3 regions of the Paracoccus sp. J55 genome follow, and region 2 is predicted to be linked to each of the others. Evidence: riboswitches for the same ligand, from Rfam matches in the RefSeq annotation. Region 2 holds a riboswitch; each other region holds the start of a gene.
The links. Region 2 has a riboswitch for cobalamin ahead of PARJ55_RS0105505 (TonB-dependent siderophore receptor). Riboswitches for the same ligand answer to the same signal wherever they lie in the genome.
Positions count from the first base shown of each region.

Region 1 (10,427 bases), on a different contig from region 2:
CGATTCCGGGCAGGATGCCCCCCACCGCATAGGGCAGGAAGATCTGCTGGTTGAACTGCAGCAGCTGGTCCCAATGCGCGACGCGGTCCGTCACCGGCGCCAGCAGGTTGTTCCACAGCTCGCTGCCGGCGCGGGTGAATTCGTCGAAGATCAGGTGCGGGGTGAACTTGCCCTCGACCCCCAGCATCCAGCGGCCGAGCCCGACCGAGGTCAGCGCGATGAAGGGCGTGGTCAGCGGATTGCCGACGAAGGTGCCCAAGAGCGCCGCCAGGATATTGCCGCGGATCAGCCAGGCCAGCGCCGCCGCGCCCATGAAATGGAAGCCGAAGAAGGGCGTGAACGAGATGAAGATGCCGCAGGCCCAGCCCCGCGCCACCCGATGCGGCTGGTCCGGCAGGCGGCGCAGCCGGTGCAGCACATATTTCGAGGCCCGCTTCCAGCCCGAGCGCGGATAGAACATCTCGGTCCACATCTGGGCATAGCTGAGCGGCTTGCGTCTCTTGAACATGCCGGGCCGACCTCAGCTCATATGGGCCGAAGGGTCCCGGATGCGCGAGACCTGCGCCACGTCGCTTTCGGCCTCGAGCGCGGTCAGCAGCGTGTGCATGTGCTCGCGGTCGCGCAGCTCGATCTCGACGCGCAGCCGGTAGAAATCCGGCTTGCGATCGACGAATTCCAGATCCGAGATATTCGCCCCCTGCGCGCCGATCAGCGTGCAGATCCGGCCCAGCACCCCGGCATCGTGGCGGATGGTCAAGGACAGCATGGTCGAATAGGCCGCCGGGTGCTGGCCCTCGCGCCAGTGCAGGTCGACCCAGCGTTCCGGGCTGTCCTCGAACTCGGCCAGCACCGGGCAGTCGATGGCATGGATCACCACCCCCTTGCCGCGATAGGTGATGCCGACGATGCGCTCGCCCGGCAGGGGATTGCAGCAGGGCGCGCGGGTGAATTCCTGATCGGCCTCCAGCCCGGCGACGGCGCGCTTGGCGTCGATCTCGCTGCGCTTCTGGGCCAGTTCGGGATAAAGCGTGGTCAGCACGTCATGGGCCGAGATCTCGGCGCTGCCGATGCGGGCCAGCAGCTCGTCCGTATCGGGCAGCGCCATGGTCTTGGCCGCGATGCGCAGCGCCTTGTCGCTGACCTTGCGCCCGACATGCTCGAAGGCCACCCGCACCAGTTCCGAACCCAGCCGGATGAAGCGCGTCCGGTCCTCCTGCCGCAGCGAGCGGCGGATGGCGGCCTTGGCGCGGCCGGTGACGACGATGTCGAGCCAGGTCGCCTGCGGCCGCTGGCCGGAGGCGGCGATGATCTCGACCGACTGGCCGTTCTTGAGCCGCGTCCACAGCGGCACGCGGATGCCGTCCACCTTCGCGCCCACGCAGGAACTGCCCAGCCGGGTATGGATGGCATAGGCGAAATCCAGCGGCGTCGCGCCTTTCGGCAGCGGGATCACGTCGCCCTTGGGCGAGAAGCAGAACACCTGGTCGGAATACATCTCAAGCTTCACATGCTCGAGGAATTCGTCGTGGTCCTCTTCGCCGAAACGCTCGGTCAGGCTGGCGATCCATTCGCCCGGATCGATGGCAAAGGGGTTCGCCGTGCGCACCCCGTCGCGATAGGCCCAATGCGCGGCCACGCCCGCCTCGGCCACCTCGTGCATCTGCCGGGTGCGGATCTGCACCTCGACCCGCTTTCCGTCGCGGCCCGAGACGGTGGTGTGGATCGAGCGGTAGCCGTTCGCCTTGGGCTGGCTGATGTAATCCTTGAACCGGCCGGGCACGGCGCGCCAGCGGTGATGGATGACGCCCAGGGTGCGATAGCAGTCGGCCTCGGTCCGGGTGATGATGCGGAAGCCGTAGATGTCCGACAGGCGCGAGAAGGAAAGCTGCTTTTCCTGCATCTTGCGCCAGATGCTGAAGGGCCGCTTGGCGCGGCCGTAGACATCGGCCTCGATCCCCTCGCGTTCAAGCTCGGCGCGGATGTCGGCGGTGATCTTGGGAATCACGTCGCCGGATTCGCGCTGCAGGCTGACAAAGCGGCGGATGATCGAGTTGCGCGCCTCGGGGTTGATGACCTTGAAGGCCAGGTCCTCAAGCTCCTCGCGCATCCATTGCATGCCCATGCGGCCGGCCAGCGGCGCATAGATGTCCATGGTCTCGCGCGCCTTCTGCAGCTGCTTTTCCGGGCGCATGGACTTGATGGTCCGCATGTTGTGCAGACGGTCGGCCAGCTTGACCAGGATCACGCGAAGATCGCGCGACATGGCCATGAAAAGCTTGCGGAAATTCTCGGCCTGCTTGGAATGCGCGCCCGAAAGCTGCAGATTGGTCAGCTTGGTGACCCCATCGACCAGATCGGCGATCTCGCGCCCGAAGATCTGCGCCACCTCGGCCCAGGTCGAACGCGTGTCCTCGATCGTGTCGTGCAGCAGGGCGGTGACGATGGTGGCATCGTCCAGCCGCATCTCGGTCAGGATGGCGGCGACCGCGACGGGATGGGTGAAATAGGGCTCGCCCGAATGGCGGAACTGCCCCTCATGCATGCGACGCCCGTATTCGTAGGCGTCGCGGATCAGCTCGGCATTGGTGCGCGGGTTGTAATTGCGGATAAGCGCGATGAGGTCTTCGACGTCGATCATGTTCAGCCGAAGACCTTTGGACTCAGTTCCTGCCTTGCGCTTCCAGCATCATGCGCAGCATGCGCTCCTCGGATTCCTCGTCGGCGGGCTTCGGACGGTCGATCTCGGCGCCCAGAAGCAGCGCCATCGCGTCCTCCTCGGGCTCGTCGACCTCGATCTGGGTCTGCTGGGCCTCGATCATGCGCTCGCGCAGTTCGTCCACGGGCTGGGTCTCGTCGGCGATCTCGCGCAGCGAGACCACGGGATTCTTGTCATTGTCGCGGTCGACGGTCAGCGGGCTCCCCGCCGCGATTTCACGCGCGCGATGGGCCGCCAGCATCACCAGGTCAAAACGGTTCGGAACCTTGTCGACGCAATCTTCGACTGTAACGCGGGCCATCGGTCACCTTATCAGCTGGAATCGGGGTGCAGGGCGAAGCCGGATATTTGGGTGCGCGAAACGGAAATGTCAAGCACTTGCCGGCCGCATCCCGGCCATGGCCTCGGGCGGCAGCGCCGCCAGCATCTGCGCCACGCTGAGCCCAAGGCGCGGATGCACCCAGCCGGGCGCGATCTCGGCCAGGGGCGCCAGCACGAAGCCGCGGTCCTGCAGCCGCGGATGCGGCAGGATCAGCTGCTCGGGCGTGTGGCGCGGCTGTTCCTCGGGCGGCAGGCTGCGCCAACGGTCCTGCGCATCCGCGTCGGGCAGCACCAGATCGCCATGCGCCAGCAGGTCCAGGTCCAGCCCCCGCGCCTGCCAGCGCGGCCCGTCGCGGCGGCGTCCCAGCGCCGCCTCGATCGCGTGCAGCTCGCGCAGGAGTTGATCGGGCGGCAGCGCGCAGGAAAGTGAAACCGCAGCGTTCACATAATCGGGACCGGAACCGGCCGGCACCGCCGGGGTGGACCAGAATCGGCTGACGGCAAGCGGCACAACCGCAGGTAATTTCAAAAGCTTATCCAGCGCGAAACGCAAGCTGTCCGATGGGATACCTGCCGAACTAGGCAGGTTTGCACCCAGCGCCACCAGGACTAAGTTCGCCTTCTGACTTTGGTAAAGAGACATCTTGGGGGAATCGTGTTTTACAAGGATGATCGGCTGGCGTTGTTCATCGACGGGTCGAATCTTTATGCTGCCGCGAAGGCGCTTGGCTTCGATATCGACTACAAGCTCTTGCGGCAGGAATTCGAGCGGCGCGGCAAGCTGATCCGCGCCTATTACTATACGGCCCTGCTGGAGAACGAGGATTACTCACCGATCCGTCCGCTGGTCGACTGGCTGCATTACAACGGCTATTCCATGGTGACGAAACCCGCGCGTGAATATACCGACGCTCTGGGCCGCCGCAAGGTCAAGGGCAACATGGATGTCGAGCTGGTCATCAACGCCATGGAGCTGGCGCCGCGGCTGGACCATGCGGTGCTGTTCTCGGGCGACGGCGATTTCCGGCCGCTGGTCGAGGCGCTGCAGCGCCAGGGCGTGCGGGTCTCGGTGGTCTCGACCATGCGCAGCCAGCCGCCGATGATCGCCGACGAGTTGCGCCGCCAGGCCGACAATTTCATCGAACTGGACGCGCTGCGCGACATCATCGGTCGCCCGCCCCGCGAAAGCGCCCCGCAGCAGGACGCCTGAACCCCCGGCGCCGCCGAAGACCCCGTCCCGGCGGGCCGGCGCCTTTCCCTTCCCCCGCCGCGGCGGGCCAAGGGTCTTTCTTTCCCCGATCATCCACCGCTTCCTGACAGGCTTGGCCATATCCGGCTTGCCAGGCGGCCGCGTTTCGGCGATACGCCCCCTTGCCGGTCCCGAAAGGGCCAAGAGGGAATCCGCGGCGCATCCCTGCGCCAACCGGAACTGCCCCCGCAACTGTAGGCGGCGAGCCGCGTCCGATCACGTCACTGGGTCCTCGACCCGGGAAGGCCAGGACAGGCAGAGACCCGCCAGTCAGGAGACCTGCCGGCGCCTTGACGTTCACACCGGGCGGGGTTGTCCGGGGAGGGTGAGATGACGACAGCCAGACGCGGTCCCATGCCGCCTGCCCCGCCTTGCGGGCAGGACGCGGTCCGCCAAGCCCAACGTTGCGCCGCCTCCGGCCCCTGGTCCCAACCAGATGGAGACGGAGCATGTTCCTGCGTTCGGGCCTGATCGGCCTTTCCCTGTCCCTTGCCGCATTCGCCGCCCATGCCGGCGCGACCGGCTATCCGCTGACGGTCGAGAACTGCGGCCAGACGCTGGAATTCGACGCCGCGCCGGCCTCGGCGGTAAGCGTCGGCCAGGCCGCGACCGAGGTGCTTTACGCGCTCGGCCTCGGCGACAAGGTCGCCGGCACCTCGGTCTGGTTCAGCGAGGTGCTGCCGCAGTTCCGGGACATCGACGCCAAGGTCGCACGGCTGGCCGACAACGATCCCAGCTTCGAAAGCGTGGTGGCCAAGAAGCCGGGGCTGGTCGCGGTGCAATATGAATGGCATGTCGGCCCGCAGGGCATCGTCGCCACCCGCGAGCAGTTCCACGAGCTCGGCATCCCGACCTATGTCATGCCGGCCGATTGCGTCGGCAAGGACAACACGGTCGGGCTTGACGGCACGCGGCTGGCGATGTTCTCGACCGCGAGCCTCTACCAGGGCATCGAGGAACTGGCGGCGATCTTCGACGTGCAGGACCGGGGCGCCGCGCTGGTCGCAGACCTGAAGGCGCGCGAGGAGACGGCCGAGGCCGAGGCCAGGGCGCTGGGGCTCAAGGACGGATCGGCGGTGTTCTGGTTCTCCTCGGCCGAGATGGACATCGATCCCTATGTCGCCGGCCGCAAGGGTGCGCCGGGCTACATGATGGAGACGCTGGGATTGCGGAACATCGTGGAATCGGACGAGGAATGGCCGACCGTCGGCTGGGAGACCATCGCCAGGGCCAATCCCACGGTGATCGTGGTGGCCCGGATGGACCGCCGCCGCTTCGAGGCCGACGACGTCGAGAAGAAGCTCGCCTTCCTGAAATCTGACCCGGTGGCCAGCCAGATGGACGCGGTGAAGGCCGGCCGCATCGTCGTCATGGATGCCGGCGCCATGGACGCGACGATCCGGGTGATCGACGGGCTGGAAGAGCTGGCGGCGGCGCTGAAATCCTACGGCCTGCCGCAATGACGCCGGCCGCGGCCGGACCGCGCAGGGCGCTTGTCGCCGCGCTTCTGGCGCTGGCGGTGCTGGCGGCGGCGGTGCTGGCCGGGGCGATGATCGGCGAGACCCGCATCGCCCCGGATCTGGTGCTGAAGGTGCTGGCCAACCGGCTGTGGCAGGCGGGCCATGCGCTCGACCCGCTGGATCAGGGCATCGTCTGGAGCTATCGCGTGCCCCGCGCGCTGGTCGCCGCCGCCTGCGGCGCGGGGCTGGCCGTCTCGGGCGTGGTGCTGCAGGCGCTGCTGCGCAACGCCCTGGCCGATCCCTATATCCTCGGCATCTCGGCCGGGGCCTCGACCGGGGCGGTGGCGGTGACCATCGCCGGGCTCGGGGCGGGGCTGCTCTCGATGTCGCTCGGCGCCTTCATGGGGGCGCTGATCGCCTTCGGGCTGGTGGCGGCGCTGGCCCGGGCCGCCGGCGCCGACGCCGGACGCGGCGGCGCGGCGCAGATCGTGCTGGCGGGCATCGCCGGCTCGCAGCTCTTCAACGCCCTGACCGCCTTCGTCATCGCGAAATCGGCGAATGCCGACCAGGCGCGCGGCATCATGTTCTGGCTGATGGGCAATCTCAGCGGCGTGCGCTGGCCCGAGGTGCAGCTGGCCGTGCCGGTCGCCGTCATGGGCTGGCTGATCTGCCAGCTGCATGCGCGCGGGCTGGACGCCTTCGCCTTCGGGGCCGACAGCGCCGCCTCGCTGGGCGTGCCGGTGCGGCGGGTCCGGGCGGTGCTGATCCTGGCCGCGGCGCTGGTGACGGCGGTCATGGTGTCGATCCTGGGCTCGATCGGCTTCGTCGGGCTGGTGATCCCGCATGCGGCGCGCTTCCTGGTCGGCGTCCGCCACGGCCGGCTGATCCCGGCCGCGGCGCTGATCGGCGCGGTCTTCCTGATCGGCGCCGACATCCTGTCGCGCGTCATCATCAGGGGCCAGGTCCTGCCCATCGGCGTCGTCACCGCACTGATCGGCGCCCCGGCCTTCGCGCTGATCCTGATCCGCAGCCGGGGCCAGATGCGATGAGGCTTTCGGCGCAATCCCTGTCCCTCGCCCTGCGCGGGCGCGAGATCATCCGCGACGTCTCGCTGGAGGTGACGCCCGGCGAGACGCTGGCGCTGGTCGGGCCGAACGGTTCGGGCAAGTCGACGCTGCTGCGGCTGCTGGCCGGGCTGGTCCGCCCGGACCGGGGCGCCATCCGGCTTGAGGGTCAGCCTCTTGCCCGGCTGTCGCGTCGCGGGATCGCGCAGCGCATCGCGCTGGTCGAGCAGCAGGCCGACACCGCCGAACGCCTGACCGCCCGCGCCGCCGTCGAGCTGGGCCGCACCCCCTGGCTCTCGGCGCTCGCACCCTGGAGCGAGCGGGACGAGCGGCAGGTCGCCCGCGCGCTCGACGCGGTGGAAATGAGCGCGCTGGCGGATCGCAGCTGGGCCACCCTGTCGGGCGGCGAGCGCCAGCGGCTGCACATCGCCCGCGCCCTGGCGCAGGAGCCGGGACTGCTGCTGCTCGACGAGCCGACCAACCATCTGGACATCCACCACCAGCTGGCGATCCTGGGCTTCATCCGGCAGCTGCCCATCACCACCGTCATCGCGCTGCACGACCTCAACCAGGCCATGGGCTGCGACCGCGTCGCGATGCTGGACGGCGGCCGGCTGGTCGCCTGCGGCCCGCCCCCCGAGGTGCTGCGGCCCGATCTGGTCGCGCGCGTCTTCGGCATCCGCGTCCGGCGGGTGCCCGATCCGGCCGGCGGGCCGGACATCCTGACCTTCTCGATCACCTGAAAGGACGCCCATGGTTTCCCGCAGCCTCGCCCTGCTCCTGCTGACCGCCGCCCCTGCCCTCGCCGAGATCCACGAGGTCAGGATGCTGAACCGCAACGAAACCGGCCCGATGGTCTACGAGCCGGACCATCTGGTGGTCGCGCCCGGCGACACGGTCCGCTTCCTGCCGACCCAGCCCGGCCATAACGCCGCGACCATCGACGAGATGATCCCCGCCGGGGCCGAGCCCTTCAAGAGCGGCCTCAACAAGGAATTCGAGGTCACGCTGACCGTGCCCGGCATCTACGGCATCAAATGCAGCCCGCATTACGCCATGGGCATGGTCATGCTGATCCGGGTCGGCGAGGCGGCCGCGCCCGAGATCCCCGCCGCCGTCCCGGCCCGCGCCAGAACGCGCTTCGAGGAGATCCTCGCCCGTCACGGTTCCCCGGACTGAGCCGGCCGGAGCGCCGCGGCCCCGGCGCCGGGCCTCCGATTGCAAAGGGGGCCCCGCTGTCCCCGGTTCTGCGGCGGCAAGGGGCCTTGGCGATCCCGTCGGCGGACCTGCCGGGACTGCCGTCCCATGCGGCTTGCGCGATGCCGCGCGTCCTAGCGTTCGGTTAGCTTCAGCTCGATGCGGCGGTTCTGGGCCCGGGCCTGGGCCGTGTCGCCCGCCGCCACCGGCCGGGTATCGGCAAAGCCGGCCGGGGCAAGGCGGGTGGCCGGAAAGCCCAGCTGGTCCACCATGTAGCGCACCACGGCCAGCGCCCGCGCCTGGCTCAGTTCCCAATTGTCGCGATAGCGCCCCAGCCCGGACAGCGGCTGGTCGTCGGTATGGCCGTCGACGCGGATCATCCAGTCGATCTCCGGCGGGATATCGCCCGAGATCTGCTTCAGCATGTCGGCGACCCGCGCGATCTGCTCTCGGCCGCCGGGCGACAGCGTCGCCTCGCCCGGCGCGAACAGCACTTCCGAGGAAAACACGAAGCGGTCGCCCACGACGCGCACGCCCTCGCGCCCTTCCAGGATCTGCGACAGCCGGCCGAAGAATTCCGAGCGATAGCGCGCCAGATCCCGGGCCTCGGCCTCGGCCTTGCTGCGCGCCTCCTCCTCCAGCGCGCGGCGCTTGCGCTCCTCTTCGGCGGCGCGCAGCAGGGCGACGTTGAGCTGCCGGCCCAGATCCTCGGCGCGCAGGTCGGCCTCGCGGCGTTCCTCGCCCGCGGCGTCCAGCACCGCGCGCAGGCTGCCCAGCTGGTCGTTGAGCTGCGCCACCTGCCGGTTGAGCAGCGCGACGCGGCGCTGGTCCTCGGCGGAAAGCGCCTCCTGCTCGGAAATCTTCTGCCGCGCCAGCGCCAGCAGCCCGGCCTGCTTCTCGGCCTCGCTGGCCTGGGCCTCGGCCTGCTCGCCCAGCTCCTTCTTGGCCGCCTCGGCGGCGGCAAGCAGGGTCAGCGTCTCCTCGGCCTGTTTGCGCGCTGCCTCGAGCTCCAGCGTGGCGGCGTCGAGCTCGGCGTCGGATCTCGCCAGCCGCTCGCGCAGCGCCTCGGCGGCGGCGGCGTCGGCCAGGCGGGCGGCTTCGGTCTCGTCCAGCTGCTGCCGGGTCTCGGCATTGCGGCGGCGCAGGTCGCCGACCAGCGCCTCCAGCGCCTCGCGCCGGGCGGCGGCCAGCCGCGCCGCCTCGGTCTGGGCGTCGATCTCGGCCCGGGCGGCGGCCACCGCCTGCTCGGAACGGCGCAGCCGCTCGCGCTCGGCCGTCAGGTCGCGGTCCAGCGTGGCGGCGCGGGCCTGCGAGCTGGACAGCGCGTCCGACAGCTGCGCCACCTGCCGGCCGAGCTGGTCGAGCTCGCTGTCCTGGGTGGTGATCTGGTCGCGCAGCACCGATTGCACCAGCAGGAAGATGGTCAGCACGAACATCATGACCATCAGAAGCGCGGTCATCGCATCGACGAAGCCCGGCCAGATCGTCGCCGAAAAGCGGTTGCCGCTGCCCCGGCTAAGTCCCATCGCCGCGCTCCAGGTTGCGGATCGCCCGGGTCAGCGCCGCCATGTCCTCGCGCAGCTCCGAGATCAGCCCGTCGCGGCCGCTGGCGGCTTCCTCGACCAGCCGGCCCAGTTGCACGTCGATCGAGCGCAGCCGCATTCGCGCCTCGGGATCGTCGCCCGAAATCGCGGCATGGGCCTGACCCGGCCGCTGCGCGCCAAGATCGAGGATGCGGTCCTGTCCCTCGGCCAGCCGCTCCAGCGCCCGGACCAGCCGCGGGCCGTCCAGCGCGGGCGCCGGTGCCTCGGCCAGCGCGACCAGCCGGGCCTGCCCTTCGGCCAGCCGTTCCAGCGCCTCGGCCAAAGCGGCGCCGTCGAAGGACGGCTGCGGCGTCTCGGCCAGGGCCGCAAGCCGGGCCTGGCCCTCGGCGACCCGTTCCAGCGCCGCCGCAAGCGCCGGATCGTGGCGCGGCTCGGCCAGCCCGGCGATTGCCCGCTCGACTCCGGCAAGCGCCTGCGCCGTGGCCTCGCGCTCGGCGCTCAGCGCGGCCCCCAGCTGGTCGCGGTCCGAGCCGAGCAGCCCGGCCAGCCTTTCCACGCCCTGCGCCAGCGCCAGCGAACGCTGGTCGGCGGCGGCGGCTTCCTCGTCGCGCAGGACATCGCGCCCGGCATAGAACTCCTGCAGCCCGGCCAGCTGCGCCTCGACCCGCTCGATGAAGCCGGCCAGCGCCGCCTCGCCCAGCCCCTGCCCCTCGGCGCCGCCGAGGCCGATGCGGGTGAATCCCGACATCCATTCCTCGAGCTCGCGATAGAAGCGGTTCTGGCCATGGGCGGCGAAAAGCTCCAGCAGCCCGACGACCAGCGAGCCCGCCAGCCCCAGCAGCGAGCTGGAAAAGGCCGTGGCCATGCCGCCCAGCT
Region 1 is NZ_AZVA01000033.1:16,803-27,229, reverse strand. Features, by position in the region: gene PARJ55_RS0117470 (DUF2062 domain-containing protein) at 1-508, opposite strand, end outside; gene PARJ55_RS0117465 (bifunctional (p)ppGpp synthetase/guanosine-3',5'-bis(diphosphate) 3'-pyrophosphohydrolase) at 521-2,638, opposite strand; gene rpoZ (DNA-directed RNA polymerase subunit omega) at 2,661-3,017, opposite strand; gene folK (2-amino-4-hydroxy-6-hydroxymethyldihydropteridine diphosphokinase) at 3,087-3,680, opposite strand; gene PARJ55_RS0117450 (NYN domain-containing protein) at 3,693-4,247, shown strand; cobalamin riboswitch at 4,396-4,588, shown strand; gene PARJ55_RS0117445 (ABC transporter substrate-binding protein) at 4,736-5,749, shown strand; gene PARJ55_RS0117440 (iron ABC transporter permease) at 5,746-6,795, shown strand; gene PARJ55_RS0117435 (ABC transporter ATP-binding protein) at 6,792-7,553, shown strand; gene PARJ55_RS0117430 (pseudoazurin) at 7,564-7,989, shown strand; gene PARJ55_RS0117425 (peptidoglycan -binding protein) at 8,142-9,533, opposite strand; gene PARJ55_RS24870 (hypothetical protein) at 9,523-10,427, opposite strand, start outside.
Region 1: another riboswitch for cobalamin. It lies ahead of PARJ55_RS0117445 (ABC transporter substrate-binding protein); the one in region 2 lies ahead of PARJ55_RS0105505 (TonB-dependent siderophore receptor).

Region 2 (10,427 bases):
CATATAGGCGGCGGCGCGGGCGCGCTCGCGCACCGGCAGCGCGGCCAGCGAGCTGTGGCCCCGCGCCGGCAAGAGCCCCAGCGCCGCGCGCAAGAGCGTGGTCTTGCCGGCACCGTTCGGACCCAGCAGGCCGACGAACTCGCCGCCGCCAAGGCGCAGGTCGATGCCGTCCAGCACCGGACGGCCGGCGCGGTGCAGGGACAGGGCGCGCAGCTCCAGCATGGTCACAGCCCCTCGCGCCGGGTTTTCAGGATCAGGTGCAGGAAGAAGGGCGCGCCGACCAGCGCCGTCAGCACCCCAAGCTTCAGGTCGCGGCCCGGGGCAATCAGCCGCACGGCGATGTCGGCGGCCAGCACCGTGGCCGCGCCCCCCAGCGCCGCGGCGGGGACCAGCCGCGCCGGGCTGGCGCCGACGGCGCGGCGCAGCACATGCGGCACCACCAACCCGACGAAGCCCACGGTGCCCGCGACCGCCGTGGCGCTGCCGATCAGCGCGGCGATGCCCGCGACCAGCATCAGCCGCAGCCGCCCCAGATGCACGCCGCTGGAGGCCGCCGCATCCTCGCCCAGCGTCAGCGCCTGAAGCGCCCCGCGCGTGGGCCAGAGCACCGCGAAGCCCAAGCCCATGAACGGCGCCGCGATCCAGACATGCAGCATCGAGCGATCCGCCAGCGAGCCCATCATCCAGAACACGATCTCGTTGGCGGCGAAGGGATTGGGCGACAGGTTCAGCACCAGCGAGGTCCCGGCACCGGCCAGCGCCGAGATGGCGATGCCGGCCAGGATCAGCGCCAGCGTGCCGCCGCGCGGCCCGGCCAGCGCCAGCACCAGCAGCACCGACAGCGCCGCGCCCGCCAGCGCCGCCAGCGGCAGGCCCAGCGGAAAGGCCGCCGACAGCCCGGTCTGGATCGCCAGCACCGCCCCCAGCGCCGCCGAGGCGCTGGTGCCGATCAGCCCCGGCTCGGCCAGCGGGTTGCGCAAGAAGCCCTGCAGCACCGCGCCCGACATTCCCAGCGCCGCGCCGACCAGCAGGCCGAGAATGGCGCGGGGCAGCCGCAGCTCGCGCATGATCAGGGCAAGCGTCCCGTCGCCCCCGCCGAACAGCGCGGCGAGGCTCCGGCCCACGCCGATCCCGGCCGGGCCGGTCAGCAGCGATGCCAGAAACAGCACTGCCACCAGCGCCGAAAGCGCGGCGATCAGCAGCGGATAGCGCGGCCCGCTCATCGCGCCTCTCGCAGGGCCAGGCGCGCGGCGCGCAGCTGGGCCACGGCGCGCAGGATGAAGGGGGTGCCGCAGACCCAGTCGGGATCGGCCATGACCTCGGCGGGCCTGTCGGCGGTCAGCGCCTTCAGCGCCGGGTGGTCCAGCACCTCCTGCCCGCGGGCGTGGCCCGGGTAGCGGCGGCCCTCGACCAGCAGGTCGGGGTCGGAAAGCAGCAGGGTTTCCAGCGCCAGCACCCCGCCCGCGGGCAGGCCCAGCTCGTCCGCGACATTGTCGAAGCCGGCCAGCGCCACGATCTGACCGGCCAGGGTGGCCGAGCCAGAGCTGTAGCCGTTCACCGCGTAAAGCGCGGCGCGCGGGCGGGGGGCGGGCGGGGCATCGGCCAGCCGCGCCAGATCGGCGTCGAAACGCGCCAGCAGCGCCTCGGCCGCCGCCTCGCGGCCCAGCACCTCGCCCATGCGGCGGATATTGGCGCGGATGCCGGCAATGTCGGTCTCGACCGGGAAGACCTCGACCGGGACGTCCAGCCGCTGCAACAGCCGGATCGTCCCCGATGCGGTCCAGCCGCCGGCCAGCACCAGATCGGGCCGCATCAGGACGATCTCTTCGGCCAGGCCGTGATTGACGGGCAGGCGCGCGGCCTCCTCGGCCATGGCCGAGGCGGTCGGATCCCGCGCCAGATACGAGACCGAGACCAGTTGCCCCGGCGCCGCCAGCAGCATGGCCAGCTGGTCGGTGCAGAGGTTCATCGACAGCACCCGGCGCGGCGGATCGGCCGCGGCGGGCTGCAGGAAGCCGGGCAGGGCCAGGCCGGCCAGCAGGCAGGCGGCAAGGCCGAGCCGCCCTACCATTGCGCCGTCACCCCGGCATAGAGGGTGCGGCCCTGGCCGTAATAGCCCCAGGCCTCGGAATAGTCCCTGTCGAACAGGTTCACCACCCGGCCGGTCAGCCGGACATTTCCGGTCAGGTCATAGCCGGCGGCCAGGTTCACGGTCACGTAATCCGGCAGTTCGGTGGTGGGCGGGGTCCAGTTGCGGAACCATTCCGTGCCGTAGTTGCCCGCGACATAGCGCAGATCGGCGGTGACCGAGCCGCGGCCCTGCGCGAAGCCGGCCGTGGCACGCAGCCCCAGCAGGTGGCGGGGCTGGCCGGCGATGGGCTCGCCTTCCGCGGTCTGCGCATCGGCATAGGTATAGTTCGCGCCGAAGCGCAGCCGGTCGCTTGCCTGCAGATCCAGTTCCAGCTCGAACCCCTTGCGGGTGCTGGTGCCGGCGATGTTGGTCGAGGTTTCCCCGGCCCCGGCGATCATGTCCTCGACCTTGCTGGTGAACAGCGTGGCTCCCAACTGGCCCCTTCCGCCGGCAAAGCCCAGATCGGCGCCGATCTCATAGCCGCGGCTGGTCTCGGGCGAGAGGTCCGGGTTGCCGCGATAGGTGCCGGGCGTATAGCCGTAAAGCTCGAACATGGTGGGGTTGACGATGGCCTTGCCGGCGGCCGCGCGCAGGCGCAGGTCGCGGTCGGGCATTTGCCACGCGCCGGCGATGTTCCAGGTGGTGGCGTTGCGGAAATCCTCGTTGAAATCGCGCCGCAGGCCGGCCTGGATGCCGATCCCGTTGTCGAACCGGCCCTGATATTCCAGCGCGGCCGATCTCGTATCACGCTCATACCGGCCGCCCGGTGCGAAGGAGGCCTCGTAGATATCTCGTTTCTTCTGCAGCGCGACGTTCAGCTTCTGCGCCGAGTTGCGGGCATCGCCGCCATCAAGCGCCCATGTGCCGGTATATCTGAGATCCCGCAGCCGCGAGGCGTCGTCGTAGTCCGGCCGGCCGTCGTAGAAATGCGCGGTGGCCTGGTTGCTGCCCGAAAGGGCGAAGCGGTTCAGCAGCCGACCCCCCAGCGCCTCGGCTTCGAGCCAGAGCGAGCCGTAAGTCTCGTCCCGGTCGGCGGTCCATGGCTCGTCCCGCAGGTATTCGTCGGGCGAGGCGACGAAGGACACCGATTCGTCATAGCCGTATTCCTGCCAGCTGCGCCGCAGGGTGAAGCCGGCGGTCACCGCCTCGCTGATGTCGTAGGAGCCGCCGAGGGTCAGGCTGTCGCGCTCGTTGAACTCGGTATCGCCGCCCGGCGTGCGCGAGGCGTCCTCGCCATCGGTATGGCGCGTCGCGGCCGAGAGGCTGATCTGGCCGCGCGCGCCCATGGCGCGAAGATGGGCGCTGGCGGCGCGGGTGCCCTGACCGCCGATCTCGACCCCACCGCCATAGCTCAGCCCCGGGGCCGAGGCGCGGCGGGTGGTGATCGCGATCACCCCGGCGGCGGCATTGGCGCCGTAGATCGTCGATTGCGGGCCGCGCAGCACCTCGATGCGCTCGACATCCTCGGTCAGCAGGCCGCCGAACACATAGTCGCCGCTGCCGGGGGCATTGGCCTCGACCCCGTCGATCAGCACCAGCACGTGATTGGCTTCGCCGCCGCGGATGCGGACCTTGGTCAGGGTCTCGCCGGTCGAGGTCACGGCCAGGCCGGGCAGGTCGCGCAGCGCGTCCTGGACGGTGACGAAGCCGCGCTCTTGCAGATCCCCGGCGGTCAGGATGCTGTGGGCGCGGCCATAGGCGCTTTCGGCGACCGGCGACAGGCCGCCCGACAGGATCACGGGGTCGAGCATGACGGGCGCCTGGCTCTCCTGGCCCGTGGCGGCGGCCGGAAGGAGCAGGGCGGCGGCGGCCAGCAGGGAGACCGGGGTTCTGAACATTCCAAAGCCTTTCCAGCACGGGGCCCGGCCCCGCGATTTGCAGAACTGCCCTGCGGACAGGCCCGACAGCCCGGCCGCGGGACGGCGACTGTCACCTCTGCGGAACGGCCGCTTCCCGGGCGCGCCCCGCGCCGGAAATGGGTGATCGCTGCGGCAGGTCTCCTGGCTTGCGGATCGTTGCTCGGGCCGGCCTTCCCGGGGGTTGCCCAGTGGCGCCTGCGGCCTTCGCTCACCGCATACAGTTGCGGGGGCAGCCCCGGCCTTGCCCTGGCCGTCTTGCGGCCGGCGGGCGCACCGGTGTTCCCTTTTCATCCGGCATGGCGCCGGAACCGTAGCGGCCTTGCATTGCCGCAGGGCGCCGCGGGCTGTCAAGCGCCAATCCGGTGCCGCCGCGCGGCCGCGACAATCCGCCGGGTGGAACCGGCCGCTGAAGCGCGCCGCGGGGGCAAGGACGCTTTGGTGCCGGAGGGATCGGTGCCCCTCTGCCTGCTGCGGGATGGAACCGGCGGAACCCGCCCGCCTGCGGCGCGGGAAGGCGCCGCCTGCCGGAAAAGGGGGCCGGAATCGGGAAGCCGCCGCGGGTTCCGCGCCGGCCCGAGAACCTCGCCACCGCCGGAGGGCGCGGCCGGGGCGCCGGCCGCGGATGGCACGGGCGCGCCGTCCATTCCTGAGCGTTTTCCACGGGACGCAAAATCCGAACCCGACAGTTCGCATCAGGAAAATGTCACCGAGGAATTCTGTCAACTATATGTTTTTGCTAGATTATTTATTGACCTTCCGCGAATCCCTCTCTATATCCGGCTCAAGGTCGCCAGCCAGCGGAAAGCCAGCCAGCCACCACAGGACCCAGCCAGCCAGCCAGCCAGCCAGGAGAAACAAACATGGCAAAGACCGCTTGCAACGCCTGCGCGTTCTATGAGGATCACGTCGCCAACTCCGCCAGCACGCTTTCGGATTCCGGCCTGTGCCGCGCCAACCCGCCGGTCACCCAGAAGGATGCGGATACCAGGGGCTATTGGCCGGTCGTCAAGTCGAACGACTGGTGCGGACAGTTCGCCACCAGCTTCGCGGCCGAGTGAAGCGTCGCCACCGACGCTGCAAGGCAGCCTCCGGGCTGCCTTTGGCGTTTCGGGGTCGTGCACCCGGCCCCGTCCATCTCGGCACGGCAGGCCGGATCGGCGGCGTCGGTCAGATTCGCTGGCTGAAGGTGGGGATGGGCGTGACGCGCCGCACGGTGATGAACTGGATCGCAGCCGGGCAGATCGAAAGCAGCCGGCACGGGCAACCGTCCTGGTGCGCTCACGGCCCTGCGACAGATCGCGGGCGGGGCAGGGGCTAGCTCTGATCCATTCCAGCGCGTGGCGCATCCGCATCACTCACGACCGCACTCGGCAGCAGCCAACCGCAGAGATAAAGGCGGGCATGATGGCGGGTATGCCGCTTGATAGCGATTTTTCTTATAAATATCAATTGATTGTGGCGGATGGAGTGGGATTCGAACCCACGGAACCTTTCGATTCGCTGGTTTTCAAGACCAGTGCCTTAAACCACTCGGCCATCCATCCGCATCAAGCCCCCAGGCCGGCGCTCCTGCCGGGCAAGGCATGGCAACGGCTTGCCGCTTGCGACGTTCACAGACCCGACATGAAACCGGAAGTCAAGCCTGCGCGTCGGCCCGGATGCGGCGTGCTAGCGCGCCCCCTTCGGCAAAGCCGGAATGCCCGGCAGGCACAGGGCCGCGCAAAGCCCGCCCAGGGCCGAACGCTCAAGCGCCAGCCTGCCGCCGTGCAACGCCGCAAGGTCGGCGACGATGGCTAGGCCGAGCCCGCTGCCGGGCGGGCCGGCCTCGTCCAGACGGGCGCCGCGGGTCAGGGCCCGCGCGTGATCCGCATCCGACATGCCGGGCCCGTCATCCTCGATCAGCAGGCGCAGCCGCTCGCCCTCGGAAAGGGCGGTGATGCGGACCCGGCGCGAGGCCCATTTCACCGCGTTCTCGACCAGGTTGCCGATCATCTCCTCAAGATCCTGCCGCTCGCCGGCGAAGGCGGGGTCCGCTTCGGCCCGGATCTCGACCTGCAAGCCCGCCTCGCGGATCGGGCCGCCCAGCACCAGCAGGATGTCCCGGATCACCGGGACGACCGGAGTATGCTGGCCCAGCAGGCGCGGCGCGGCCGAACTGCGGGCACGGCGCAGATGCCAGCCGATCTGCCGGTCCATGCGCGCGATCAGCGCATGGCCGGGATGATCGGCCGGCAGGGCATTGTCCAGCGCCGCCAGCGGCGTCTTGAGCGAATGCGCCAGGTTGCCGACATGCTCGCGCGAGCGGGCGAGGACGGCGCGGTTCTGTTCCAGCAGCCCGTTGATCTCGGCGGCCACGGGGCGCAGCTCGGCCACGCCGGGCAGGGGCAGCGCCTCGGCCCGGCCGGCGCGGATGTCGCGGAGGTCGCGGCCGAGCCGGTCGAGACTGCGCAGCCCCGCCGCCACCTGCAGAAGGCTGGCCAGCGCCAGCGCCAGCCCCAGCACGGCGAGCGAGACCGCCAGCGGCCGGCGCAGCCGCGCCATGGCGGCGTCGATCTCGGCCCGCGGCGCGGTGACGGTCACGGCCAGCGCCGAGGCGGAATCGGGCAGGGTGAAGGCGTGGCGCGCCACCCGCAACGGCTCGCCCGCGGGGCCAAGGCCGGGGCCGCCCTGAAAATCCGCCTCGGGCGGGTTCAGCACATTGTCGAAGAGCGAGGGCGATTTCGCCACCACCTGGCCGTCCTGGGTCAATTGCCAGAACCAGCCCGAAAGCGGCATCTCGAATCGTGGATCGGCGGGCGCGGGACCGGCCGCCAGCCGGCCGTCGGCGCCGATCGTGGCGCCCGCGATCAGCGCGTCGGCCACCGCCTCGGTCTCGGCGTCGAAGCGGCCGGTGATGAAATCCTCGAGGATCGCGGCGATGGCCAGATAGCCCGCGACCAGTGCCACCCCGGTCAGCAGCGCCGCCAGCCCGATCAGCCGGGCGCGGATCGAATCGCGCGGCAGGATCAAGCGTCGGTCCTCAGCACATAGCCCTCGCCGCGCCGGGTCTCGATCAGCCCGTCGCCGATCTTCCTGCGCAGCCGGCCGATCACCACCTCGATGGACTTGAAGTCGCGGTCGGCGGCGGAATCGTAGAGGTGATCCGACAGCTCGCTGCGGCTGACCACGCGGTTCTGGTGATGGATCAGATAGGCGAGGATGCGGGTCTCGAATGCGGTCAGCTTCAGCGCCAGCCCGTTGCGGGTGATGACCCCCAGCTGGGTGTCGAGCCGCAGCGGCCCGGCCTTGATCACCGCCTGCGCATGGCCGGCGGCGCGGCGCACCAGGGTCTGGGCGCGGATCACCACCTCTTCCAGCCGGAAGGGCTTCACCGCGTAATCGTCCGCGCCGGCGCGGAACCCCGCCACCTTGTCGGTCCAGTCGCCGCGCGCGGTCAGGATCAGCACCGGCATGGTCACGCCGCCCTCGCGCCAGCGGGTCAGCACCTCGATGCCGGGCAGGCCGGGCAGGCCGAGGTCGAGAATCGCCAGGTCATAGGTCTCGGTCGAGCCGAGGAACTCGCCCTGCGTGCCGTCGGCGGCGATGTCGCAGGCAAAGCCGCCGTCGCGCATGGCGGCGGCCAGCTGCGAGGACAGCGTCGGGTCATCCTCGACGATCAGGCATTTCATGGCAGGCATTTCATGGCAGGCACTTCATGGTTTCGGACCCTTCCGGCGGGCATCGGTCAGCCCGGCCCCCGCCACTTCCAGGAAATCGCCGCGATGCGCGTCCAGCCGGATCAGCAGCACGTCGCGTTTCGGCGTCAGCAGGCGCAGCTCGTGCACCAGCACCACGCCGCGGGCGCGCTCCTCGGGGCGGGGCGGCACGATGCGCGCGGCGATCAGCCGGCCGCGGAACCGTTCGGCGACGATCTCGGCGGCGCGGTGCAGCGGCAGGATGCGGAGATCGCGCCGCTCCAGGCTTTCGAACTCGGGCGCCCAGTCCTCGGGCCATGGCGGGCCGCGGTCGTGGCGCTCCTCGGCAAGCGCCGGCAGGGCCAGCACGGCGGCAAGGGGCAGGGACAGGATGCGCATACGGTTCATCGCCCCTATCTAATGGGCGAAATCCAAACGAAAGCCAAACGGGTCGTTGGCATTCGGTTGGTCGGGCGGCGGCTATCAACCGATTCGTCCGGGGCCGCTGAAGATGCCCCGAGAAGGAAGGAACCAGAGATGAGCAGAACATTCTCGACCTCGATCGCGCTTTCGGCGCTGCTGGCCGTGCTGTCGGCGCCGGTGCTTGCGCAGGAGACGCCGCCGGCGGCACCGCCCGCCGCCGAGGCGCAGGCCCCGGTGGCCCTGCCGCAGGCGCTGCAGGATGCGGGGCTTGGCGACGTGACCAGCAAGCGCGGACCGCGCGGCAGCACAAGGATCGAGGGCAAGCTGGCCGACGGCACGCAGATCGATGCCATGCTGGACGCCGAAGGCCAGCTGCGCGGCCTGCGCGCCCGTGGCGAGGCCGCCCTGCCGCAGGCGCTGATCGATCAGCTCGTGCCGCAAGCCGTGCGCGACAGCGCGGTCTTCGGCGAGTTGGGCACCCTGCAGGCGGTGTTCTCGGGCGAGCGCGGCGTGATGCTGGCGGGCCGGGACGGCGACAAGAACAAGGTCCGCGCCGCCTTTGCCCAGGACGGCACGCTGCTGCGCTTTGGCCGCGGCGATGCCGATCGCGGCGAACGGCATGGCAAGCGCCATGACGACCGGCGGGACAAGGGCTTCCATCACCGCGGCCATGACCGGCGCGAGGGTCATCGCGACCGGCACCAGGGCCCGCGCGGGGATCGCGGCGGCGAACGGCCCGCCCCGGGCCGCGACATGCCGCCGGCGCCCGCCGGGACCGCGCCCGAGGCGCCCGCGCCGCAGCAGCAGGGTGCGCTGTCCCCCGTCCAGCTTGACCGGGGCGAACTGCGCATGGCGCTGACCTCGGCCGGCTACAGCCGCATCGGCGAGATCATGCAGGACGGTCCGCGCGTCGTGGCCCTGGCCGTGAACCCCGAAGGCGAGCCGGTCGCGGTCGAACTGAACCCGCGCGGACAGGTGATGCGGGAAATCAACCGTTAAGGCAGGATACGGGCAAGACGGGCCGCGCGGGCTTTCCGGCGCGGCCCTTTCCCGCGCGTTTTCGATCAACTCTCGGCAAGAGCCTGCCTTTCGACGCGAAAAGGCTTGCCTGATCCGCGCGGCAATGCGAAATCCCCCCGGAATTTCCGGGCTTTTCCGCCCGAAGAATGGGGTCGGTCGATGCGTCGTCGCGAATTTGTCATCTCTGCCGGAGCGGCCATGACGGCCGTCAGCGCGCTGTCTTCCTCGCTGGGGGCGGCCCTGGCGCAGGAAAGCCCCGAAGCCCCGCCGGAACCCGCCGCCGAGCCGGTCGAGACGGTCGAGACGGTCGAGGAGGCCGCGCCCTTCGGCTTCGAGAACGTGGTGGAGATGGCCCGGGACCTGGCCGCCAAGCCCTATGAATATCGCGATGCCGAGCTGGTCGGCAGTTTCGCCAACCTGACCTATGACCAGTATCGCGGCATCCGCTTCCGCCGCGACCGCGATCCCTGGGCCGGCAGCCGCGACTTCGCGCTGGACCTGCTGCCGCCCGGCGCCATCTTCCACGAGCCGGTGGATATCAGCCTGGTCGACGAAGGCGTGGTGATCCCGGTGCGCTTCGATCCGCACATGTTCGACTTCGACCCGGCGCAATTCCCCGACGGCGTGGATTACGAGACGCTGGGCAGCATGGGCTGGTCGGGATTTCGCCTGCGCGCGCCGCTGAACCGCCCCGACGTCATGGACGAGATCGCGGTCTTTCAGGGGGCGAGCTATTTCCGCGCCGTGGCCCGCGGCACGCTTTACGGGCTGTCGGCGCGCGGGCTGGCTATCGGCACCGGCAGCGCCGAGGGCGAGGAGTTCCCGCTGTTCCGCGGCTTCTGGATCCACAAGCCCGCCTCGCAGGACCGCTCGGTGCTGGTCCATGCGCTCCTGGACAGCCGCTCGGTCTCGGGCGCCTTCCAGTTCCGCATCATTCCCGGCGCCGAGACGGTGTTCAACACCCGGGTGGCGCTGTTCCCGCGCCAGGACATGCGCAATGTCGGCATCGCGCCGCTGACCTCGATGTATTGGTTCGGGCCGACCGACCGGTCGCGCGTGGACGATTACCGCCCCGCCGTGCATGACAGCGACGGGCTGCAAATGCTGACCGGCAGCGAGCAGCGGCTGTGGCGGGTGCTGTCGGGGCACAGCACGCTGCAGATCTCGGCCTTCATGGACAATGATCCGCTGGGCTTCGGCCTTGCGCAGCGGGCGCGCGACTTCGAATTCTACAAGGATGCCGAGGCGCGCTATGAAAAGCGGCCCTCGGCCTGGATCGCGCCGCAGGACGACTGGGGCAAGGGCACGGTCACGCTGGTC
Region 2 is NZ_AZVA01000004.1:47,246-57,672, reverse strand. Features, by position in the region: gene PARJ55_RS0105520 (ABC transporter ATP-binding protein) at 1-222, opposite strand, end outside; gene PARJ55_RS0105515 (iron ABC transporter permease) at 225-1,223, opposite strand; gene PARJ55_RS0105510 (ABC transporter substrate-binding protein) at 1,220-2,071, opposite strand; gene PARJ55_RS0105505 (TonB-dependent siderophore receptor) at 2,065-3,969, opposite strand; cobalamin riboswitch at 4,104-4,318, opposite strand; gene PARJ55_RS0105500 (hypothetical protein) at 4,851-5,048, shown strand; tRNA gene PARJ55_RS0105495 (tRNA-Ser) at 5,447-5,534, opposite strand; gene PARJ55_RS0105490 (HAMP domain-containing sensor histidine kinase) at 5,659-6,999, opposite strand; gene PARJ55_RS0105485 (response regulator transcription factor) at 6,996-7,658, opposite strand; gene PARJ55_RS0105480 (hypothetical protein) at 7,683-8,072, opposite strand; gene PARJ55_RS0105475 (hypothetical protein) at 8,202-9,086, shown strand; gene PARJ55_RS0105470 (glucan biosynthesis protein) at 9,306-10,427, shown strand, end outside.

Region 3 (10,427 bases), on a different contig from region 2:
CGGACGAATGGTGCCTTGCTGCCTTCGGGATTCTACAGTTTCCGGATCGAGGCGACCAGGAACGGAGAAATCATCTCGTCGCGGGACATCGAGGCTTATAGCCGCGTGACGGGTGTCGAGATGACCGGAAACGGTCCCAGGTTGATCTTAAGCGGTGGAGGGTCGGCGATGGTCGGGGAAATAAGCGCCCTGCGTGCGTGATCGTGGACCGGGGATCCATAGCGGCAGAGGGATCGCAGCCAGTATGGGGAAGAGCGCCCCGTCAGTGGTCATTTTGCCCGACCGCTGCCCGGCTCACCGACGTCGGAGGGCTATACGGTCCGGCAAGGACTGCTGCCAAGGCAAGGGGAGAGGCAGGATTGAAGGCGCACTTCCTTGCTCGACCGCAAGGGTTCAAAGGCAGCTGGGATGCCCGCCGCGCAACTATGGCTTAACCACGCGCGCGAGAGGGCGGGGGCGACGCAGTTCGCCCGCCCAACAATCGGCAGCCTGGCAGAATCACCGCAAACGCCGCGCATCAGTGACCGGCATCTGCGGGCCAGAGCACGGATGCATCGATCTCGGCCAGGCGGCGGCGCCCGGTCAGCGCCATGGCGACCTCGAGTTCCGCACGAAGAATGGTCAGCATATGCGCCACCCCGGCCGCGCCCCCTACCGCCAGGGCGTGGATCTGCGGCCTTCCGACCAGCACTGCCGCAGCCCCGAATGCCAGGGCTTTCAGCGCATCGGTGCCGCGCCGGATGCCGCCATCGCAGAGCACCGGGATGCGGCCCGCCACCTCCCGAACCACGACGGGCAGCGCCTCGGCCGTTGCGGGCAGCGTGTCGAGCGCCCGGCCGCCATGGTTCGAGACGATCACGCCATCCACCCCGGCCTCGACCGCGCGACCGGCGTCATGCGCTGACATGACGCCCTTCAGCAGCAGCGGCAGCCGGGACTGCGACTTCAGCCAGCCGATATCCTCCCAACGTGGCGCCTGGTCCAGCAGGCCAAGGAAGGTCGCAGCCCGCCCCGGCTCGCTGCGGATATGCGGCGGGCGCAAGCCGTCCAGGTTGACGGCGCGCAGTCCCTCGGGCAGGGCGAATCCGGCACGGGTCTCCATGTTGCGGAGGCCGTTCACCGGCGCGTCCACGGTCACGACCAGCGCGCGATAGCCCGCCGCTTCGGCCCGGCGGACCAGCGACAGCGTGTCTGTGGGCTCGGGCTGCATGTAGAGTTGGAACCACAAAGGCCCCTGCGCGCGGGCGGCGATCTCTTCGAGCGAGAGGCCGGATTGGGTCGAGACCACCATCAGGCTGCCGGCCGCCGCGGCGCCAAGCGCGGTCGCATGTTCGGCCTCGGCATGGGCGAGGCCGTGAAAGGCCACCGGCGCCAGCAGGAAGGGATGCGGCAGGTCCAGGCCGAAAAGCCGCAGGGCAGTATGCGCGTCCCGCATGTCGCAAAGCAGGCGCGACTGCAGCCTCAGCCCCTGCCAGGCGGCCAGATTGGCGGCGGCGGTCAGCCCGTCCGCGCCGGCGCCATCGACATAGGCCCGCACCGGCGCGGGCAGGATGGCTGCGGCCAGGCGCTGATAATCCTCCAGCGCCACGACGTCGGGCGGAATGGCCTGCGTCAAATCTCGGACCAGTGGCGGATCATGTTGTGATAATGCGCCGTGAGGCCGGTCACCGCCGGATCGTCGTCGGGCAGCATCGCGCGGATGCGCATGATCGACTGGTCGAGGTCATAGAGCATGTGCCGCCGCCAGTCGTCCTTGACCATCGATTGCGCCCAGAAGAACGATGCCCAACGCGAGCCGCGCGTCACCGCCGTCACCGAATGCAGCGAGGTGGCGGGATAGATCACGGCATGGCCCGCCGCCAGCTTGACGCGATGCTCGCCATAGGTGTCGTGCACGACCAGTTCGCCGCCGTCGTAATCCTCGGGCGGGGTCAGGAAAACCGTGGTCGAGACATCGGTGCGGATGCGCTGGCCGGTGCCGGGGACCATGCGGATCGAGCCGTCCACATGGGCGCCGAAGGTCATGCCCTCGTCATAGCGGTTGAACATCGGCGGCAGCACATGCAGGGGCAATGCGGCCGAGGAATAGACCGGACTGCGCCCCAGCGCCCGCAGGACGATGCCGCTGAGCTCGCGCGCCACCGGGCTGTCCACCGGCACCTGCAGGTTCTTCTTGACCTTGGCCGCCTGGTCGCCAGCGGTGCTGCGGCCGTCGACCCAGTCGGTGCCCTCCAGCACCTGCCGGATATAGGCGACTTCTTCGGGCGTCAGCAGGTCCGGAATGGTGACGAGCATGGGATTCTCCTGCGGTGCATCGAGGCGCAGGATAGAACCGGCGTCCCGAGAAGTTAAGCGTTTCTGTCGGTTATTTTGGCGCCAGCCGCGGCAAGGGCGACCGACAGGCCGCCCCTGCGGGTTGATGCCTCAGAACGCGTGCTTCAGCGTCAGCACATAGTTCCGCCCCGGCTCGATATTGGCGAATTGCCCGCTATGCGAGTCGGTATAGATCTGGCGGTCGAAGACGTTGTTGACATTGAATTGCAGCGCCGTCGCTTCGGTCAGCTTGTAGGCGGCCATCAGGTCGGTGCGCCAGCTCGACGGCAGCCCGGCATCGGCATCGCCGTTCTGCGAATAGCTGGCCATGCGCTTGCCCGTATAGGTCACGCCGCCGCCCAGCATCAGTTCCGGACTGTAGTCATAGGTCGTCCACAGCGAGAAGCTGTTGCGCGGGATCTTCACCACCTGCCTGCCGGTGCCGGGGTTCGGATAGGGATCGCCGCCGCCGCGCGGGGTGGTCCAGCCGCCGTCCTTCAGCTTGACGTCCTGATGGACATAGCCGCCCCAGATGCCCCAGCGCTCGGTTATCTGGCCGGCAAAGCCCAGCTCGACGCCCTTGGCGGTGGTCTTGCCGATATTCTCGGTCTCGCCCAGCGAGTTGGTGACGCGGGCATTGTCCTTCTCGGTCCTGAACAGCGCCGCGCTCAGCTGAAGCTGGTCGTTCAGCACCAGCCATTTCGTGCCGATCTCGTAATTCACGCTGCGCTCGGGATCGAGGCTGTCCAGATCGTCCGAGGCATTGCTGCCGCCGGTGCCCGCGCCCTCGCCGGCCGGGTTCGAAGAGCTGCTGACCGAGGCGTAGACCGAGCCGTTCGGCGCCGGCTTGTAGACCACGCCCAGCATTCCGTTCAGGAAGTCGGAATCGTTGCGATGGCTTTCGCGCGGATTCTCGTCGGTGGCGTGGGTGACGCTGTTGACGCTGTAATCGTCCCAGCGCAGGCCCACCGTCGCCTCCCATTGCGGGGTGAACGTGATGGTGTCCAGCGCGTAGATGCCGCGCGACTTGGTGGTGCTGTAGCCGGTATCGCCGCCGCGCTCGATGCTGCCGCCCCAGGGCGCGCCGGCATCCGGATTCTCGTAGGGCGAGGTCGGCATAGGATCGGGGTTGACCACCGTCAGCCGGCGGGTGGTGGCGCGGGAATTGGCGATGTCCACGCCGACCGCAAAGCTGTGCTCGACGCCCCCGGCCTGCGCTTCGCCCGAAAGCTGGGCGTTGAACGACACGGTCTCGTTCACCCGGTCCGAAGCCTTGGAGCTGCGCGACACCAGCCCGTCGCTGCCCGAGGTCGGCGAGGTCACGACATAGGTATTGGTGTCGCGCGCCTTGCGCAGCGCCGTGGTCAGCCGCAGGCTGTCCGAGAATGCGTGCTCGAACTTCAGGTAGCCCGAGGCGGATTCCACGTCGCGGAAATCGCGCGCATGCAGGCCATAGAAGGTATCGGGATCGACATCGGCCGGCAGGAACGGGTCGATGCGGGTGCCCGAGCCGCGCCGCCATTCGGCAGGCGTGGTGGCATTCGACATCGGCACGCCATAATCGGGCGTATCCTCGTCCTTGTAGTAATAGAGCCCGGCGGTGATCTTGCTGTCATCGGTCAGCCGATAGCTGAAGCTCGGCGCCACCCCGAACCGCCTGGACTCGACACCGTCGCGCCCGCCCAGATCGTCGGCGCGCTGCCCCATCAGGTTCAGGCGCAGGCCGAGGGCGCCGAATTCGCGGTTCGAATCCAGCGTGCCGCGGAGATAGTTGCCGGTTCCGTAGGACAGCGCCACCTGGTCAAAGGCGCCCGGCTGCGGGGTCTTGCTGTTCAGGCTGATGGTGCCGCCGGTCGAACCGGCGCCGGAATAGACGCCGCCCGGCCCCTTGTTGATCTCGATCGATTCCAGGTTGAAGGCCTCGTATTGCGTGCGCGAGGCATTGCGCATGCCGTCGATCAGCAGGTCCTGGCTGGCCTCGAAGCCGCGGATATAGGGGCGTACGCCCTGCGGCACGCCGCCCTCGCCCGCGCCCAGCGTGACGCCCGGCGTGGTGCGCAGCACGTCGGCGACCGAGGTCTGGCCGCGCTCCTCGATCTCGCGCGCGGTGACGACGGTGACCGAGCGCGGGGTGTCGAGCAGCGGCGCGGTGGCCTTGTCCGAGGTGCTTTCGGTGACCTTGTAGCTTGTCTCGGCCTCGTTGCCCTGCTGGCGGCGGATGACCACCGTGTCCAGAGTGACGGTGTCCTGCGCCTGTGCAGGGCCGGCCACGCCGGCCGAGATGGCCAGCACCGGCAGCAGGCCCAGGGTCGGCAGCAATTGCGCTGCGCCCCCCGTGACCGGCGGTTTCGGATGGGACTTGTTCATGGATTGCTCCCGGCACAAAAGAAATCGCTGCCATCCGCGAGGATGGAGGCGACAGGAACGTGCTGGCTCAGCAGAGTGGCTTGCGGTGAAACGAGCCGGGAGGGGGAGCAGTCGCCCCCTGTCCTGGCCGCGCGTGATCCATGCAAGAGGGTTAATTGTCGCAAATTGTCAAACGACGCTGCGTAAAATCCCGGATCGGCAGGCCCGACTGTTGCAGCGATTCAACAATCCGGATGCTCTCCCGTCGGAAAAGGTGCCGCAACTCTCGGCCGGGATGCAAGTGGCGCCCGCCCCGCGGGCGTTCGAAAGCCCACCAGATGTTCCAATGGGCGGGCAGTTTCCCACTAGATGTGGATTGACCTGCGTGGCGGAGCGTGGCTAACTGCAGGGGTCATGGTTACCTCCGGGGCGACTCGGGGATCAACAGGGAAGCCGGTGCAAGGCCGGCACTGCCCCCGCAGCTGTAAGCGGAGAGCGACGCTGGAATGCCACTGGGGCCAGCCCCGGGAAGGCCAGCCAAGCCGGGACCCGCGAGTCAGAAGACCTGCCATGGCGCGAAAGGACGAAACCGTGCGGCGGGCGCGGGGCTGAAGCGGTTCCGATGGCGCGGTCATCGGGCGCGGCCCCTGCTTGCCGACAGAAAGAAGGAGCAGAGGCATGACCATCACCGTTTATTCCAAGCCCGCCTGCGTGCAATGCACCGCCACGACCCGGGCGCTCGAGGCGCGCGGCCTGCCCTATCAGCTGGTCGACCTGACCGAGGATGAGGCGGCGATGGAACTGGTCACCTCGCTCGGCTATCGCCAGGCGCCCGTCGTCGTCGCCGGCGAGGCGCATTGGGCGGGTTTCCGGCCCGACATGATCGGCCGGCTGTCCTGAACGCGCGGCCATGGGCGGGCACCGGGGCGAACTGGTCTATTATTCCTCGGGCTCGGGGAACACGGCGCGCTTCATGGCGCGGCTGGGGCTGCCGGCGCTCCGCATCCCGGTCTCGCCGTGCGAGATCCTGCCCGAGCCCGGCCGGCCCTATGTGCTGATCTGCCCGACCTATGCCGATGGCGCGGGGCGGGGCGCGGTGCCGAAACAGGTCATCCGCTTCCTGAACGACCCCGGGCGCCGCGCGCTGCTGCGCGGCGTGATCGGCGCCGGCAACCGCAATTTCGGCGCCACCTTCGCCCTGTCGGCGAGGGTCATTTCTGCTAAATGCGACGTCCCCGTGCTGTATCGATTCGAGCTGGCGGGCGACGACAACGATCTTTCCCGCGTCCGGGCGGGGCTTGAGAAATTCTGGGGGACGGAATGCTTGACAATGGCGTAAAGGCCGTGCTGGACCATCACGCGCTGAACGCGATGCTGAACCTTTACGACGGCGAGGGCCGCATCCGCTTCGAGGCGGATCGCAAGGCCGCGCGGCAATATTTCCTGCAGCATGTCAACCAGAACACCGTGTTCTTCCACAATCTCGACGAGAAGCTGCGCTATCTCGTCGACGAAGGCTATTACGAGCCCGAGGTGCTGGACCAGTATTCGCGCAATTTCCAGCGCGCGATCTGGGATGCTGCCTATGCGCGGAAGTTCCGCTTCCCGACCTTCCTGGGCGCCTTCAAGTATTACACCAGCTATACGCTGAAGACCCGCGACGGCCAGCGTTACCTGGAACGCTACGAGGACCGGGTGGTCATGGTCGCCCTGACGCTGGCGCGCGGCGACGAGGCGCTGGCCATGCGCTTCATGGAGGAGATGCTCTCGGGCCGCTTCCAGCCGGCGACGCCCACGTTCCTCAATGCCGGCAAGAAGTCCCGTGGCGAGCTGATCTCGTGCTTCCTGCTGCGGCTGGAAGACAACATGGAGAGCATCGGCCGCTCGATCAACTCGGCCTTGCAGCTCTCGAAGCGCGGCGGCGGCGTGGCGCTGATGCTGACCAACCTGCGAGAGGCCGGCGCACCGATCAAGGGGATCGAGAACCAGTCCTCGGGCGTTATCCCGGTGATGAAGCTGCTGGAGGACAGCTTCAGCTATGCCAACCAGCTGGGCGCGCGGCAGGGCGCGGGCGCGGTCTATCTGAACGCGCATCACCCCGACATCCTGCGCTTCCTGGACACCAAGCGCGAGAATGCCGACGAGAAGATCCGCATCAAGACGCTGTCCCTGGGCGTGGTGATCCCCGACGTGACCTTCGAGCTCGCCAAGCGCAACGAGGACATGTATCTGTTCTCGCCCCATGATGTGGAGCGGGTCTACGGCCTGCCCTTCTCGGAGATTTCCGTCACCGAGAAATATGCCGAGATGGTCGACGACAAGCGCATCAGGAAGAAGAAGATCAATGCCCGCGCCTTCTTCCAGACCCTGGCCGAGATCCAGTTCGAGAGCGGCTATCCCTATATCATGTTCGAGGACACGGTGAACCGCGCCAACCCGGTCGCCGGCCGCATCAGCATGTCGAACCTGTGCAGCGAGATCCTGCAGGTAAACGAGGCGAGCACGTTCAACGAAGATCTGAGCTATTCCCATTTGGGCACTGATATCTCATGCAATCTCGGCTCGCTGAACATCGCCGCGACCATGGACGGGCCGGATTTCGGCGCGACCGTCGAGGCGGCGATCCGGGCGCTGACCGCGGTGTCGGAGATGTCGGCCATCGACGCCGTGCCCTCGATCCGGCGCGGCAATGACGAGGCCCATGCCGTGGGTCTGGGCCAGATGAACCTGCACGGCTTCCTGGCGCGCGAGCGCATCCATTACGGCAGCCCCGAAGGGATCGAGTTCACCTCGGTCTATTTCGCCGCCGTCGCCTATCACGCCATCCGCGCCTCGAACCTGCTTGCCCAGGAAAAAGGCCGGACGTTCAAGGATTTCGAGAAGTCGAAATATGCCGACGGCTCGTTCTTCGACAAATACGTCACGCGCGACTGGCTGCCCTCGCTGCCCGAGGTCGCCCGGGTCTTCGAGGGCATCGCCCTGCCCACGCGCGAGGATTGGGCCATGCTGCGGGAATCGGTGATGCGGCACGGGCTTTACAACCGCAACCTGCAGGCGGTGCCGCCCACCGGCTCGATCAGCTACATCAACAACTCGACCAGCTCGATCCACCCCATCGTCGCCAGGATCGAGATCCGCAAGGAAGGCAAGATCGGCCGCGTCTACTATCCCGCGGCCTTCATGACCAACGAGAACCTGGACTATTACCGCGACGCCTACGAGATCGGTCCCGAGGCGATCATCGACACCTATGCGGCGGCGACCGAACATGTCGACCAGGGCCTGTCTCTGACGCTGTTCTTCCCGGCCGAGGCCACCACGCGCGACATCAACCGCGCCCAGATCTATGCCTGGAAGAAGGGCATCAAGACCATCTATTACATCCGGCTGCGCCAGACCGCGCTGGAAGGCACCGAGGTGCAGGGCTGCGTCTCCTGCACGCTTTGAGCCGGGGGTTTCACACCCCCGGACCCCCGTGGGATATTTAGACAAGAAAGAAAGGTTCTTCGGATGAAGGATCATGCCCTGCGCACGCCCTTGCGGGCGATCAACTGGAACCGGCTGGAGGACGAGAAGGACCTGGAGGTCTGGAACCGGCTGACCGTGAATTTCTGGCTGCCCGAGAAGGTGCCGCTGTCCAACGACGTACAGAGCTGGGCCACGCTGCGGCCAGAGGAGCGCGAGCTGACCATCCGGGTCTTTACCGGGCTGACGCTTCTGGACACCATCCAGAACACCGTGGGCGCGCCTGCGATGATGCCCGATGCGCTGACCCCGCATGAAGAGGCGGTCTTGTCGAACATCGCCTTCATGGAGGCGGTGCATGCGCGCAGCTATTCCTCGATCTTCTCGACGCTGTGCCTGACGCCCGAGGTGGACGCGGCCTTCCGCTGGGCCGAGGAAAACCCGCATCTGCAGCAGAAGGCGCGGCTGGTGCTGGAGGAATACAAGGCCGGCTCGGACCCGCTGAAGCGCAAGATCGCCAGCGTGTTCCTGGAAAGCTTCCTGTTCTATTCCGGCTTCTACCTGCCGATGTACTGGTCGAGCCGCGCCAAGCTGACCAATACCGCCGACCTGATCCGGCTGATCATCCGCGACGAGGCGGTGCATGGCTATTACATCGGCTATAAATACCAGCGCGGTCTGGAGCGGCTGGGCGAGGCCGAGCGCGCGGCGCTGAAGGATTTCGCCTTCGCGCTGATCTTCGATCTCTACGACATCGAGGCGAAATACACCGCCGAGCTTTACGACGGCATCGGGCTGACCGAGGACGTCAAGGCCTTCCTGCATTACAACGCCAACAAGGCCTTGCAGAACCTGGGCTATGAGGCGCTGTTCCCGCCGCAGGCCTGCGAGGTCAACCCGGCGATCATGGCCGCCCTGTCGCCGGACAGCGAGAACCACGATTTCTTCAGCGGCTCGGGGTCGAGCTATGTCATCGGCAAGGCGGTGGCGACCGAGGACGAGGACTGGAATTTCTAGGGTCGGTTCCGCGCCAGCCGCTGCGCGATGGCCGAGCAGACCAGCAGCTGCGTCATGTGATAGATCATCACCGGCAGCACGATCGCACCCACCGCCGCGGCCGGAAAGATCGCCGTGGCGATGGGCAGCCCGCTGGCGAGGCTTTTGGTCGAGCCGCAGAAGAACAGCACCGCCTGGTCCTGGGGCGGCAGGCGGAACAGCCGCCCGGCACCGACCATGCCCCCCATGGCCAAGGCCAGCAGCAGCGCGGTGACCAGGAAGCACAGCACCAGCCCCGGCACCGGGATCGCCGACCAGATGCCGGCGACAGTGCCGGCGCCGAAGGCGGAATAGACGATCAGCAGGATCGAGCCCCGGTCCACCACCATGGTCAGCAGCCGGTGGCGCTGGACGAAGCCGCCGATCCAGCGCCGCAGCAATTGCCCGGCGACGAAGGGCAGCAGGATCTGCACGGCGATCTTCTCGATGGCGTCGAGGCTGGCGCCGCCCCCCTCCTGATGCAGAAGATGCGTGACCAGCAGCGGCGTCAGCACCACGCCCACCAGGTTCGACAGCGAGGCCGCGCAGATCGCCGCCGGCACGTTGCCGCCCGCGATCGAAGTGAAGGCGATCGAGCTTTGCACCGTCGAGGGCAGCACGGCGAGAAACAGCAGCCCCAGCGCCAGCTGTGGTCCCAGCACGCCGCCGAACAGCGCGGCCAGCAAAATGCCCAGGGCCGGGAACAGCGCATAGGTGGCGGCGAAGGTCAGGCCCTGAAGCCGCAGGTTCAGCAGCCCCGCACGCACCGAGGCCGGGTCCAGCTTGGCGCCGTAAAGAAAGAACAGCAGCGTCACCGCCCAGAAGGTGGCGCCGCGCAGGATCTCGGCCGCGATGCCGCGGGCGGGCAGGACCAGCCCCAGCAGCACCATGCCGATCAGCAGCAGCATGTAGGTGTCGATGCCGATCCGTTTCAGTGCCTGCATTCCCTGCCCCTTCGCGCTGTCGCGCCCCTGTCTGATATACATCCGGGCCGGGCACAAGCCGGGGCGCGGCGCAAAGGCACGACCCTTGCCCCGCTGGCAAAAAACGGTCACAGCAGGATCATGCCCCGATGAAACGGTACCGACGATGCGCCCCGCTTTTGCCCCCTGGCTGTCCTGCAGCAACGATGTGACCTCGGTCTTTCTGGCGGCGGGACAGGTGCCCGATCTGGTCAACCTTGCCGGCGGCCTGCCCGAGCCCTCGGTCTGGCCGGTCGAGGAACTGGCCGATCTTGCCGCCGAGGCGATCCGCAACCACCCCGACGA
Region 3 is NZ_AZVA01000036.1:29,139-39,565, forward strand. Features, by position in the region: gene PARJ55_RS0118120 (flagellar hook capping FlgD N-terminal domain-containing protein) at 1-201, shown strand, start outside; gene PARJ55_RS0118125 (alpha-hydroxy acid oxidase) at 518-1,615, opposite strand; gene PARJ55_RS0118130 (Fe2+-dependent dioxygenase) at 1,612-2,295, opposite strand; gene PARJ55_RS22510 (TonB-dependent siderophore receptor) at 2,425-4,680, opposite strand; cobalamin riboswitch at 5,058-5,247, shown strand; gene nrdH (glutaredoxin-like protein NrdH) at 5,338-5,559, shown strand; gene nrdI (class Ib ribonucleoside-diphosphate reductase assembly flavoprotein NrdI) at 5,570-5,998, shown strand; gene nrdE (class 1b ribonucleoside-diphosphate reductase subunit alpha) at 5,980-8,106, shown strand; gene nrdF (class 1b ribonucleoside-diphosphate reductase subunit beta) at 8,170-9,141, shown strand; gene PARJ55_RS0118160 (bile acid:sodium symporter family protein) at 9,138-10,103, opposite strand; gene PARJ55_RS0118165 (PLP-dependent aminotransferase family protein) at 10,249-10,427, shown strand, end outside.
Region 3: another riboswitch for cobalamin. It lies ahead of nrdH (glutaredoxin-like protein NrdH); the one in region 2 lies ahead of PARJ55_RS0105505 (TonB-dependent siderophore receptor).